Regions from separate parts of the Radiobacillus sp. PE A8.2 genome, predicted to be linked through region 4. Evidence: riboswitches for the same ligand, from Rfam matches in the RefSeq annotation. Region 4 holds a riboswitch; each other region holds the start of a gene.
The links. A riboswitch is a leader RNA that binds a small molecule or an ion and turns the genes downstream of it on or off. The one in region 4 is predicted to bind cyclic di-GMP.

Region 1 (2,206 bases), on a different contig from region 4:
TTATTTAGTGACCTATTTAACGATTGTAGGATTAGGAAATGTATTAACTCCACTTGGGACGTACGGAGAGACTTTTTCACAGCTATTAATGGGTTTTCACTTTATCATTGGTAGCTTATATGCCATATTGTTCCGCTGGATATTAAACCGCTTAAGGGATAAAGGTGTGCACTTGGAGCACAAACCTAACAACTATTTATTGCAACGGATCTCTGGTTTTTCGTTTGACTATATGATCGCAGCATCTATCTCGGCTATTTCGATTTATGCCTTAAGGGAGTACGCTTTCGTTGTTCTGCTGCTGACAACGGTTGGGGGAGCGGCAACTATTTTCTTTACGGTATGGCTTTGTCCGCGGCTGTTTCCACAGGATAAGATACCTAATGTTCTAGGATTCTACGGTATGCTCACCGGAACGATTTCGACCGGAATGGCATTAGTCAAAGCAGTAGACCCAAAATTCAAATCGAATGCAACCGAGAATATGGTAATGGGTAGTGCAACAGCGATTATGTTCGGGATTCCATTATTGCTTATATTAAATATACCGATCGTTGGATACGTGGAACAGAAACCGATACTTTATGTGTATACTTTTTTTGCGCTAGTCGCCTACTTGTTTATGCTAATGACGATTATGCATTTTAGGGTGAAGAAACAAAAATGATAATCAGAGGGAGCATTAAGTGTTTATTTCTAAGATGTTCAATACGGTAAATAAATTAGAAAAATACTGAAAACATTAAATCAAATCAAATACCGACATGGTTAATTATGACTATGTAAGTTGTGTCGTGAAATAGTTCATACTATATATTCTAGGTAAAATGTATTATAAAATATATGTTTAACGTTAAAAATGTATAAATTTACTATAAAAATTATCATGAATTGTCGAAATTACACGACTTTTGACCTATTTTAAAATGTGGATGTCTGCTTTAGTATAAGTTTAAGAGATTTAGTCGGAAAATTTTATATTTCCTGCATCTCGATAAAGGCAAACCTGGTGAAAGCCAGAGACGCAAAGCTATAGGGGCTTACGTGTAGAAATACACGGTGCCAGCCAGTTACCGAAAGAACAGGGAGTAGTTTAATCAACTTGGATAGTTTTAGAGATTACATGAAAATGTAATGCTAACTCTTAAATTGTTGATTAACTACAGTAATAACCCCGCTTTCGGTAAAGGCGGGGTTATTTTTATTAATCGGAGGTGAAGCATTGAAGTTAGTTAACCTGAGTAATGATCAGGTAATCGCTGAGCAAATTGGACAAGCCTATTCCTTCTTCAAACGACTGAAGGGGCTAATGTTTACAGATCAGCTTAGTCTAGGAACAGGATTACACATTAAACCCTGCCAATCCGTCCATACTTACTTCATGAATTACTCCATTGATATTTTGTACGTGAACAAAAACAACATAGTCGTTGCTATCGACGAGGCTTTGGAACCAGGGAAAGTCGGAAAACGTTATGCAGATGCGGTTTCTGTAATTGAATTACCAGCAGGAGCAGCAAAGAAATCATTAACTAGAGTTGGTCATAATTTAAATTTTATATTATAAAGGGAGAGATTCTAAATGTTGAACAAATTAAAAGGATTGTTTATTGAAGAAGATGGACAAGGTATGACTGAGTATGCGATCGTGTTGGGTGTTATTGCTGTTGGTGTGGTTGCAATTATTACCTTATTCGGCAAACAAATAACAGCAATGTTTAAAGATGTAACAGACTCACTTACAGATGTATCTGGTGTAAGTTCATAATATTTTTAAAAAGGCAGCTTTACTTAAATAGTAGAGCTGTTTTTAAACTTTTTGTAACAGGGAGAGTGAGTATATGTTGCTAAATCTATTGTTATTCACAGTTCTATTAATCTGTGTAATTACTGACTTGCAAAGTAGGAAAATATATAATAAAGTGATTTTTCCAGCAATACTCATAGCTCTTCTAATAAATATGATCTTTCTAGGTTGGAACGGTCTTCTTATTAGTTTACTAGGGTTTATAAGTGGTTTAGCTCTACTTTTGATTCCATATCTGATGGGTGGCATGGGCGCGGGTGACGTTAAGCTGCTGGCGTTAGTTGGCGCAATAAAAGGGACATCGTTTGTATTGTACACAGGGTTTTACATGGCTGTAATTGGGTGTGTGATTGGTGTTCTAGTTTTGTTGTTCCGCAAGGGAGTTACACGACGTTTTAA
Region 2 (2,206 bases), on a different contig from region 4:
AGCGAGCGATTTTGCACCCGAAGTGCGCGGCCCCCGAACCGTGTCGGCGCAGCTTTCCTTCAACCGGCAGTTAATTAACGGCCACTTATAAAAAGCTAATCGAGCGTGTTTGCTTTAACACGGCCCCTAAGACAACCGGCACTTCATTAAAATATAGTTAATGAAGTGCCGCTGTATTTGGTTAATCGGCCAAGTGTAGGGGGATAACGAGGAAAGCTATGTCCGAATAGAGACTAATCGGCCAAATCTAAAGGTGTAACCGTTAAACTCTAGTCAATTAAAATGGTAACAGCCATGTTTAGTCGCCTATCCACAAAATCTATGGCTAATTAGGGTCAGCCAATATATAAACCGAGAGTGATCCCTTATCAACATCGCCCACCCAATAACCGGCACTTATTCAACAAATCTAACTAGGCACCAATCCCCCTCTATCAGCATAAACAATACTGAGGTGGTCTCATGCAATCAATAAAAAAGATGTTTAAATTAATCAGCTTTTTCACTATATTCCTGCTTTTGTTCGGTTTCTTCGTAGTATTTCTAGTATATGTTGTGCCTATTATTGGCTTGAAGACGGTGTTAATTTTTCTAGGCGTTTTCCTTGTTTTATATATAGTCGATGCGATTCGACACATGATTAGTTGACGAATGAAGTAATTTTCAAAAAAATGCAAAAATTAACAAAAAGCTGTTGATTCCTGTAGAAATATGTATATAATAGGCAGTATAATCATACTTATAGTATAAAAAATCGATAAAAGCATACTCATCAAAAGGTGAGGACGCAAAGCTATAGGGGCTAAAGGAATTTCCTATGCCAGCCAGTTACCGAAATCCCAAATATCAAATTTTTAAAAGGGGCTTACTCGGTAGTATATATCGATGTAAGCCTTTTCATTTTAGTGGGGTTACTATATAGTAGATTTTATAGACACACTACCCAGCTAAGAAGTTACTTCTGATTTTTGATGAAATGATATGCGGAAGGTACTTGTAATATAAAAGTCACCATAATTCGGTAATGAAACTTGTGATTTACTTATCATACATAACTAACTCTCAACAAGGCGGTGAGTAACGGTGCATATTTTTAATAACATTCGAAAAATCAAAGATAACTTATTACCTTCTAGTGAAGCAATTCTCGATCAGATTACCAATGGTTTTTTCATGATCAGCGACCAGTGGGAAATTCTCTATATTAATACTTGTATCGAAAAATGGTTCCAACAATCAAAGGAATCATTAATCGGGCGGAATTTTTTTGAAGCATTTCCTGGCGTCATTGGTACGCGAGTTGCACACTATTACGAAAAGACGATGAATGAGCGTATTCCTCACACGTTTGAAGATTATTATGCACCAACTGGATTATGGACTGAAATCAGCGTCTACCCTTATGAACATGGAATTATCGGATATATGACAAATATTACCACAAAAAAGCAGAATGAGCATAATATGAAACATATGGAGAACCATGACTATTTGACTGGATTGCCTAATCGTAGGTACTTCGAGGTGAAATTAAATACATTAATTGATGAAATAAAAGAGAATGGGAATGCCGCATTTGCTCTATTGCAAATCGATATCGATCGGCTCCGATACATCAACGATACATTAGGACATTATACTGGTGATGAATTGATTAAACAACTCGCGATTCGGTTGCAGGATAAAATTGGAGATAAAGCATTTATTGCACGGTTAAGTGGTGATGAATTTTCCATCATAATCGACCGAGGCGAGCTTGATGAGCGGGAGGTAGAATCAATCGCACGCAGTATTGTCAAGGATACGGAACGGACCCCTTTTCTTATCGGAGATCAAACCCTTTACGTCACGATTAGCCTTGGCATGTGCTTATATCCGGAGAATGCCAATTACGTGCAATCGCTAATCGAAAATTCAGGACTCGCTCTTTACCGTGCCAAAAGACAAGGTGGCAATACGTATCAAACGTTTAATCTAATTAAGGATATTGATACATTTCGCCAATTTTCATTGGAAAAGGACATGCGTAAAGCAATTCAAAATAATGAGTTCGAACTTCACTATCAACCGCGCGTAATCGTTGACAGTGGTAGAATCCAGAGTGCGGAAGCGTTAATTCGCTGGAATCACCCATATTGGGGCAGGCTTTCACCAGCAGATTTTATTCCGCTCGCAGAAGAGACAGGCTTTATCCATCCACTTACAA
Region 3 (2,206 bases), on a different contig from region 4:
CTTTTCCATCAATATAATTTTTTATCTCCCATTTCGGAATTACACTTTTTGTTTGCGCGTGTCCCCCTCCAAGACCAATCAAAAGAATAGCATACAACCATAGTAATTCAGCTAAATTGCCTGGATGACTGCCATGCGTGAGTAGATGATAAACATAGTACCAATCACCTAAGATCAGAAACGTAAAACCAATAACAACAAAAAAGATTAGCTTTTTAGCTTCGCTATATTTAGATAAGTAGTATAGACTTGCTGTCACATATATAATACATAAGCTTATAACTGGATACACAACCGCTACAATTAAATCCGTCGCAGATCCAACCATCAAATCTATAAACGGTTGAATTAAAAAATGGATGCTAATTGCAACAGCAAAAATCATGTTAATAGCAAGATTGAATAGATGAGTATTATTAGACCTGCGAATATTAATTAACTTAATCTTGTAAATGAGTGCAACAAGAAAAACAAGATTGGAGATTAGCCAAATTCCTGTTGCAATGCTCGTATATTGTAACGTACCTTCAGTTATCCATGACAAAAGTCTAACAATATTCGCGATTGTATAAGTACACACACCAATACCTAATAATAACCAGTAATACCGGTGTTCATGAAGCAGAATTCGATATGCTTTAAATAACCACAACGAACTAAGCAGTCCCGCTGCCGTGAACAATAGCAAAACTCCCAAGGCCTTAATCGATTCACTCTCCTTAAAAATAGACACCCAACCCAAATATACGAGTCCAACAATGATCAAGAAAAGTGTTGCTGAACGTTTCGTTGATAGCATAGTTATCCCTCACAGCTTCATATTATTCTTCATTGAGAAAGCTCCGGTTCTTCTATTAAAAGATATCGTTTACAAGTTATTAAATAGTTAACAAAAAGGTTATTCCCTATGGAAATAACCTTTAAGCCGTCATTCCTTTGGCTGCCCAGCCACCATAGGTTTCCCTTTAGGTCTGAAGCTTTGCGTCCTCACCTTTCAATGAGTTTGCCTTTTCAATGAATATCTCAATTAATTTTCTAGTCCTATTTTATCACTTTCCTAGTAAAATAGCATTCTTTTTTGGAGGAAATATCTACTTTTTTTACTTTATTTGGTAGTTTAACAAGACTATTTTACTTAAGTTCCTCGCATTCACCAGCCCTAACGGCTTAAATCAATCCACTTTGTCACATTTAATATGATTTAATACCTCTCAAAGTTTAGGAGTTGTTGAAAGACATTCTCGCCAAATCTGTAAAAAAACAAAAAGTTCTGCAAAAATGACCCATTTGCAGAACTTCAATCAATTATTTAACCGCTTTGCTTACCTTCAATTTCTTCCCTTTAACCGTTGTATTTTCCATTGCTTGCATGACGAGTGATCCTTTTCCATTAAGGATGTCCACGTAGGAAAAACTATCCTGAATCGTGATGATGCCGATGTCTTCGGCTGATACCCCAGGAATGTTTGTGATCGTCCCGACAAAGTCCACTGCACGAATTTTTTTCTTTTTCCCGCCACTGAAATGTAGCTTCATTATATCTTTATTAATGCGTGCTGTTTTATTATTTTTAACGATGCGGCGGCCCGCCATTTTTTCTTCAAAAGCAGCTTTTCCTTTAGCGACCTCCGCAGGACTCGGTGCTTCTGTTTCCGTAAGCTCAAAACCAACGTATCTTTCGGCTGCTTTTAAATATTTATTATCATAGGAGTTAACCAAGGTAATTGCTTTCCCTTGCTTACCTGCTCGTCCTGTTCTTCCTGTTCGGTGCACATAGCTTTCTTTTTCCATCGGTACGTCATAATTAATGACGAGCGATACATTGTCAATATCAATTCCTCGGGCAGCTACGTCGGTTGCAATCAAATACCTGAAGTTTCCCGCTTTAAAACCATCCATGACAGCGAATCGGTCAACTTGCTCCAAGCCCCCATGAAGTCTTTCACATGCATAACCAGATCCTTCGAGTTCCGCAAACACGGTATCGACGTTTTCTTTCGTATTACAAAAAATAATGCAACTATCCGGATTTTCTACGACTGTTATGTCTTTAAGTATGGAAAGCTTTTGTTCCTGTTTTACTTCCATCACTTTGTGCTCGACTGTGTCCGTTGTGATTCCTGTCGCAGCAATTTCGATATTGACCGGATCTTTCATGTATTTATAGCAAAGCGTTTCTACGTCTTTTGGTAATGTTGCTGAAAAT
Region 4 (2,206 bases):
AAATGTGTTCGAAATTAGAATTCCGAGAGGCACACCGAGTACGAGCGAGGAACTAATCCCCATATAAACGAGCCCAACCGCCTTTGCGCGATGGGTAGGCGCAACAATTTTTGGGGCAATAATGAGCGACAATACGACAATCAGCGCTGTACTAGCAGCGGTAATTACCCGGGCAACCATCATCCATGTAAAATCAGGACTAAAATAAGTCATAACATTGCCAAGTGAGAAAACCAACAGGGCAATCAGATACAGTTTCTTGCGTTCGATTTTTTTCGTAATAACAAGCAAAATTGGCCCCGCTAAGGCATAAATAAGAGCAAATACTGTGATGAACTGTCCTGCCGTACTTAAAGCTATATTTAAATCCTCAGCAAGAGTCGGCAAAATCCCGCCTACGATTAATTCAACTAATCCAACTGATAGTGTTGCAAAAGCTAAAATAAATACTTTTATATTCATAGTTTGTTAATCTTCCTTTCTACGTTTGTTAGGGTGCGACGGTCTTCCAGGGTGATGTTGTGCTTGTCGATCGTGCTAAAGAACACGAAGACTTACTAGCCCGCATTCTCATGCTTGAATCCAACCTTCTCGAAAGGAAAGTACAAAAAAATCCAGATTACAAAAAACGAATTATTAACGATTCATTTTCTGTAATCAGGATTTTAAGGTTCCTGGTAGAGACCCTCAAGCCATATTCTTGAGGTTATACAGTTTCAATATTTAATTTGTGGACACTTTGAAGATTGTACTATGAATTCTTTTACTTTACAAGTGGAAATTTTGGAAAATCAAATCACCATCACCTTTGGCTTATCTTCCATGGTTACTTCCAAAAACGGGTCTTGTGCAAAAAGGTGATTATACTTTGTTCATTCTGAACGACGTATGTGGAATATTTTATACATGTAGTAGTATAACATCTATAAATAACCCTATTGCATTCAAAAGTCAATAAAGCTAAGATTTGTATACAGAAGCGATGAACGATTATTTTTACGTGGGCACTTAAATAACCGGGAGCGTCTAGTGCAACCGACTGAATTTTGTAGGATGTTGTTCATGTAATGACTGGTATTGGTATTTTACATTTAAATGATGAAGAATTAATTGTCGCCTATACAAAAGCGCTGTCATTAAAGTTGAGTGAAGACTTTATACAGTTGTTAAAAGATGAGCTAGGCAGGCGGAATTTGGAAGTATAGGGAACAGGAGCAAGGCAATCCTTTCGATAGATTGCCTTGTTTTAGTGGTAAGAGGTGTCACTTTCCGAAGTTGGCGTAGAGTGTAACACTTCGGGTGTTCTTCTCTGGATTCTCAGGCTATGCAAAAGTATCTTTTTCGTTCTTATATTATTTTATCTAAGATGATTCAAGTTGGGAGGCCACCTCACCATTGCTAGCAAATGTCTATACGTGTTAGAAATCGAATTTTATCTAAGATCTGTAGCATGTACCCATAGGATAGTATCTTTGTAGGAAGTGCATCCATACAAAAATCCTAATTAAAGTAATTCTGCCACATTTTTAAATACAATATTTCTAGATAAGATAACATTTTTCCTCGTATGCTTTTTAACAATATCTTTCATATCTTGGGTATAGCCGATACAATCTAGTACAATCGTACTTATATCTGATTTTTCAAGTTCATTTGTTACTTTGATAAGTGAGCTTTCATCATAGATGTAAGGCGAGCTTGCGCAAGATGTAGGTGAAAAACCTGCAGCTTGCCACTTTTTTTCTATTGATTCATATTGCTCTGGAAGTGGTACGATGACGCCAATTTTTCCTTTGTTTCTAAAAATACCTTGTGCAACATGGTTCAATAAATAATCGGGGTAGATGATTGGAACATTAGATTGAAAAAGTTTAAATTCGCCTGTGCAAGCTATAATAATTAAATGGACTTGATCTCGATTAAAATCGTCGATAATTTGTTGGATAATCGGAAGTGTTTTTTCTTTTGCCATCGTGGCAGAAGTACCATCCTTGAGCCTTGAAACAAGTGTTGTCTGATTTGGTTCGGGCTTTATTTGTTCTAGTTCCTTTTTACCGAAACCATCAAGTACACCTCGTTGGATAAATTCTACATCGGAGGAAAAGAACCTTTCTACTTCGGGTAACAAGTCTGTTCTTGGAGCTTGACCAATTGTAATCACACCGATCTTTTTGTTCATTAATATACCTCCCTTTGAAGAAAGAGA

Region 1: another riboswitch for cyclic di-GMP. It lies ahead of ACI6MV_RS06630 (DUF192 domain-containing protein); the one in region 4 lies ahead of sda (sporulation histidine kinase inhibitor Sda).
Region 2: another riboswitch for cyclic di-GMP. It lies ahead of ACI6MV_RS07480 (EAL domain-containing protein); the one in region 4 lies ahead of sda (sporulation histidine kinase inhibitor Sda).
Region 3: another riboswitch for cyclic di-GMP. It lies ahead of ACI6MV_RS17440 (EAL domain-containing protein); the one in region 4 lies ahead of sda (sporulation histidine kinase inhibitor Sda).

The regions. Positions count from the first base shown of each region.
Region 1 covers NZ_JBJGXI010000008.1:103,415-105,620, forward strand. The annotation lists gene ACI6MV_RS06625 (sodium/glutamate symporter family protein) at 1-667, shown strand, start outside; cyclic di-GMP riboswitch class I at 990-1,078, shown strand; gene ACI6MV_RS06630 (DUF192 domain-containing protein) at 1,223-1,567, shown strand; gene ACI6MV_RS06635 (Flp family type IVb pilin) at 1,583-1,768, shown strand; gene ACI6MV_RS06640 (A24 family peptidase) at 1,842-2,206, shown strand, end outside.
Region 2 covers NZ_JBJGXI010000010.1:38,917-41,122, forward strand. The annotation lists gene ACI6MV_RS07475 (hypothetical protein) at 463-648, shown strand; cyclic di-GMP riboswitch class I at 753-836, shown strand; gene ACI6MV_RS07480 (EAL domain-containing protein) at 1,084-2,206, shown strand, end outside.
Region 3 covers NZ_JBJGXI010000036.1:32,576-34,781, forward strand. The annotation lists gene ACI6MV_RS17440 (EAL domain-containing protein) at 1-799, opposite strand, end outside; cyclic di-GMP riboswitch class I at 936-1,018, opposite strand; gene ACI6MV_RS17445 (DEAD/DEAH box helicase) at 1,306-2,206, opposite strand, start outside.
Region 4 covers NZ_JBJGXI010000015.1:16,726-18,931, forward strand. The annotation lists gene ACI6MV_RS09920 (MFS transporter) at 1-462, opposite strand, end outside; purine riboswitch at 635-734, opposite strand; cyclic di-GMP riboswitch class II at 967-1,050, shown strand; gene sda (sporulation histidine kinase inhibitor Sda) at 1,068-1,205, shown strand; gene ACI6MV_RS09930 (AroM family protein) at 1,505-2,179, opposite strand.